Regions from separate parts of the Robertmurraya beringensis genome, predicted to be linked through region 2. Evidence: riboswitches for the same ligand, from Rfam matches in the RefSeq annotation. Region 2 holds a riboswitch; the other holds the start of a gene.
What was found. A riboswitch is a leader RNA that binds a small molecule or an ion and turns the genes downstream of it on or off. The one in region 2 is predicted to bind cobalamin.
Positions count from the first base shown of each region.

Region 1: linked by a shared signal. The riboswitch ahead of ACFFHF_RS01975 (ABC transporter substrate-binding protein) and the one ahead of metE (5-methyltetrahydropteroyltriglutamate--homocysteine S-methyltransferase) in region 2 are both predicted to bind cobalamin.

Region 1 covers NZ_JBHLUU010000010.1:50,705-52,880, reverse strand. The annotation lists gene ACFFHF_RS01975 (ABC transporter substrate-binding protein) at 1-894, opposite strand, end outside; cobalamin riboswitch at 1,038-1,224, opposite strand; gene ACFFHF_RS01970 (glycerol-3-phosphate acyltransferase) at 1,470-2,027, shown strand; gene ACFFHF_RS01965 (aminotransferase class V-fold PLP-dependent enzyme) at 2,039-2,176, shown strand, end outside.
Region 2 covers NZ_JBHLUU010000025.1:27,584-29,759, forward strand. The annotation lists gene ACFFHF_RS08525 (beta-xylosidase family glycoside hydrolase) at 1-60, opposite strand, end outside; SAM riboswitch class I at 675-785, shown strand; cobalamin riboswitch at 866-1,061, shown strand; gene metE (5-methyltetrahydropteroyltriglutamate--homocysteine S-methyltransferase) at 1,214-2,176, shown strand, end outside.

The sequences.
Region 1 (2,176 bases), on a different contig from region 2:
AACAAGATCTGGATTAACATCAACCACCTGCTTATTTTTGATCGCACTTACATCCGCCCAACCTTCTCTTGCCATTAGCTGACCTACAGGGTCTTCAATGTAATTATAAGTAGCAATAATGACATCGGGATTACGTTCAAGGATAGATTCTTGGTCAATGCTTGGCCAGCCCTCAAGATCTCCCGTAGCATTTTCTGCATTTATGGTTTGTAGCATGACATCCATGAATGTGTTTTTACCAACTGAATAGATATCTGGAGCTGGAGATATTTCAATATATACCTTTTTCTTTTCTGTCACTGTAGCTGCTTTTTCTTTAATTTCTTCAATTTTAGCTTTCATGTCAGCAGTTAACGCTTCTGCTTCTTCTGTTGTTCCTGTCAGTTGACCGATTATACCAATTGTATCGTAGACATCTACAAAATTAACGGCATCATTTACGATGAACACCTTGATACCTGCATCCCTCATTTGCTGAAAACCAGCTTCAGAAGAGGCTGCTGAAGATTCGTGTGCTAACACTAAATCTGGATTAAGTGCAATAACTTTTTCAATATCTACATTGAAATCTCCTACTTTTTCAACCTCTGCTGTTTCTTCTGGGTACGTATCATTTGTTGTTAACCCGACAACTTTATCTCCTAATCCCAATTCGTAAATAATTTCCGTGTTACTAGGAATTAGAGAAATGATTGATGCTGGTTCTTCCTCTATTACAACTTCATTATCTAATGCATCTTTGATCGTAACTGGAAAGGCCGCTTTTTCCGTTTGTTCCGTTTGGCCTTCTGTGTTTTGGTTTTCTTCTGTGTTTTCCGTTGTGCTCCCACAACCAGCAAGAATCCCTAGTGATAGTACGAGTAATGCAAATAGTGCGTAAAACTTTTGGCGCATGTTCTTTCCCCCTGTATAATGTAAAAAATAAAAAACATCTTCCTACAAAGGCAGGAAGATGTTGGTATGATAGACGTTTTACACTGATTAGAAATAAAATAATAGGTAAGGGTCTGCCACACCACTCCTATCCTCGTAGGAAATTCGGTGTATAGCAATAGGCGAGTTTCCTGGCTTATGGTCATTGCTTGCTACACCTTCCCATACATATAATGTACAGTGGTATACTTGCAGCTTGCTCCCATTTACAGTGGCGGGACCGCGTTGGAATTTCACCAACTTCCTTTTTAAGTCTTCAATAATGAAGACACCTACTACTAGTCGAATTATGAAATTTTCTGCTACGTCTGATTATACACCAACCAAACCCCAAAAACGCAACCCTTTTTAACAAAAAGGTGTCAGACACCCTTCGTGGACAAAAATGGCCAAAATGTCCACGGAGGGTGTCTGACACCACTCGTGGACACTTTTTGCGGCTTTGTCCTTCTGGGGCGGACAGTAACTTCTTATTGTGAAGAGGTTTTCCTTAGCATAATATGGAATATATACAACATAGCGCGGAGGTCATGTCTATGGTAGTAGTGGTTTATTTCTTCTTATCCTACTTCATTGGATGCATCATGTTTGGATACATTATTGGAAGACTGTTTGGGAAGATGGATATTCGGAAGGTCGGCAGTGGAAACGTGGGTGCTCGTAATATCGGGCGAAGTTTAAATAAGACGGCCTTTCTCGCTACCTTTTTAGGAGATGCGTCTAAAGGAGCAGCAGCTATCTTTCTTGGCAGAATGTTAGGCTTTTCAGAGGAGATTCAATTAGCGGGGTTTCTATTTGTCCTTGTAGGACATATTTGGCCCATCACCCTTTCCTTTCAGGGCGGAAAAGGAATCTCTAGCTTTCTCGGAGGAATCATTGCTTTTGAACCGACCGTAATCGTGGTCATACTCGTTAGCTTCGCCATCACCTATCCCTTTTTTCGCAGCTTTACGATTTCTGGTCTGCTAAGCCTATGCATTCTTCCAATCTATTTCTTTATTGAGTCTTATACATACACCGGCGTCGGCATAATTGCACTCACCATAATTACGATTCTTTTTGCTCATCGAACAAATATAAAAGAAAAAGACTAGGGGGAAACCAAATGGGCTTGCTTTTTAAAATTGCAAGAAGCGAAGAAGAAATGGAGCAAATTCATAAGCTAAATTATCGTACCTTTGTCGAAGAGATCCCACAGCATCCAAAGTCTGATACAGAAAGAAGAGTTGACCCTTTTCATGCA
Region 2 (2,176 bases):
GTTACAATCAAAGTGCTGTTGTCTTTTGCCAACAAAAGTATTCTGTTCCTCCTTCAGCAATCGTTAAATAGTAGGTTCTGTTAATATTGTAAAGGTAAGGTCCTTCAGGATGAGCACCGCCCGTTCCTTCCCAAATCAATCGTATAAGCGGAAATTTTTCGGTTAAGCTCCCGAATAGAGCTTGGTTCGGGGTATATAAGCGGAGTTTAACCGATTAAGCAAAGCAAAGTTACCCATTTTCTGGATTTTCGAGTCAATAGTCGGATTCTCTCCGGCTATTTTAGCTATTTTCAGTACAATTTCAAGATTAAGAGAAATTTTTCCGCTTATTTATCAAACTCAGTTAGTGCTTATGAACTTGTATCACTTTCGGGTGCTTTAATAATAAAGGAAATAGACATATTTGCATCTCCAATCCTTTTTAACTTTGTGTATGTACTTCCTTTTACAGTTTTACACCTCAAAAATAAACACGTTATCTTAAGATAAGGAGAGTTTTTTATGGTGCAGAAATGGACATGAAGGATAACATCTTTAGTAGTTTGAGAGATGTTCTATTTACTTGGATAAACGGATCTGTTTCAAAGAATTTTCAAAATTCTTTTTGACAACCTGAATTTAACATGCTAATATGATTAACAAATTCAAACATGTAAATATCAATATACAATATACTCTTATTCAGAGAGGTGGAGGGACAGGCCCTATGAAGCCCGGCAACCATTTAACAGATTTGTTAAAAAGGTGCTAATTCCTGCAAAGCATATAGCTTTGATAAATAAGAGAGGATAAGGACCTCTCTATTTTTTAATAGAGAGGTCTTTTGTTTATAAGATAAGCCATATTTATATTTTTCTATTAAAACTTAATACAAAATGCAACAGATGCTTTGTATGTCATGTACTTAGCTTAAAAGGGAAGCCCGGTGAAAATCCGGCACGGTCCCGCCACTGTAATGGGGAGCGACTTATCAATGAACCACTGTTTCATATTTATGAAATGGGAAGGGATAAGTAGCTGTGAACCAGAGTCAGGAGACCTGTCTGTTGTATGCACTTGTACTCTACGGATGTATAGAGAGGAGTGAGGAATACGTGTTGAGAAAACCAGACTGTCTCAACTCTAGTTAACTATGCGTATGAATCTCTCTTTTCTCATTGAAAAGGGAGATTTTTTGTTGAAGACGAAAATACAATCAAACAAGGAGTGTCAAATGACGATGGTAAAAAGCTCAAATCTAGGTTATCCAAGAATTGGTGAAAACCGAGAATGGAAAAAAACGCTCGAACAGTTTTGGACAGGCAAACTAGAAAAAGAGACATTCTTACAACAGATGGAGGAAATCCGCCTTTCCTCTCTTCAGAAACAAAAGGAACAAGGAATTGACTTCATCCCTGTTGGAGACTTCAGCTTGTATGATCATGTACTCGATACAGCTATCATGTTCGGTCTTGTACCAAAACGATTTGAATACACGGGAGGTAAAGTATCACTTGAAACGTATTTTGATATAGCACGTGGTACGAAAGGTGCGGTTGCATCTGAAATGACTAAATGGTTTAACACAAACTATCACTATATTGTTCCAGAACTAGACGAGGCAGTCCCTACTCTAGTGGAGAACCGTCCCCTTCAATTTTATAAAGAGGCGAAACAAAAACTTGATATTCTCGGAAAACCAGTGATTTTAGGACCCATTACCTTTGTAAAACTATCAAAGGGCTATAAAGACAATGACCTAAAAACAGTAGTTGATCAATTTGTCCCGCTTTACGCTACTATTTTAAGTGAATTACAAACAGAAGGTGTCGAATGGGTACAAATCGATGAGCCGATTCTAGCTACAACGATTTCAGAAGAAGAAATTTCTATATTTCAAGATGTCTATAAACAGTTGAATGAAGCAGTTCCACATATAAATGTCATTTTACAAACTTATTTTGAGAGCATTGACCATTATGAAGAGGTCACTTCCCTCCCTGTTCAAGGAATTGGACTTGACTTTGTACATGATAACAATCAAAACCTTTCTGCTTTGAAAAAGTTTGGCTTCCCACAAGATAAAGTGTTAGCTGCCGGAATCATTGATGGTCGTAACATATGGCGTGCAAATCTTGAGGATAAGATCTCCCTTCTTTCAGAGATTGTGGATGTTGTGACCAAAGAGCGGCTGATC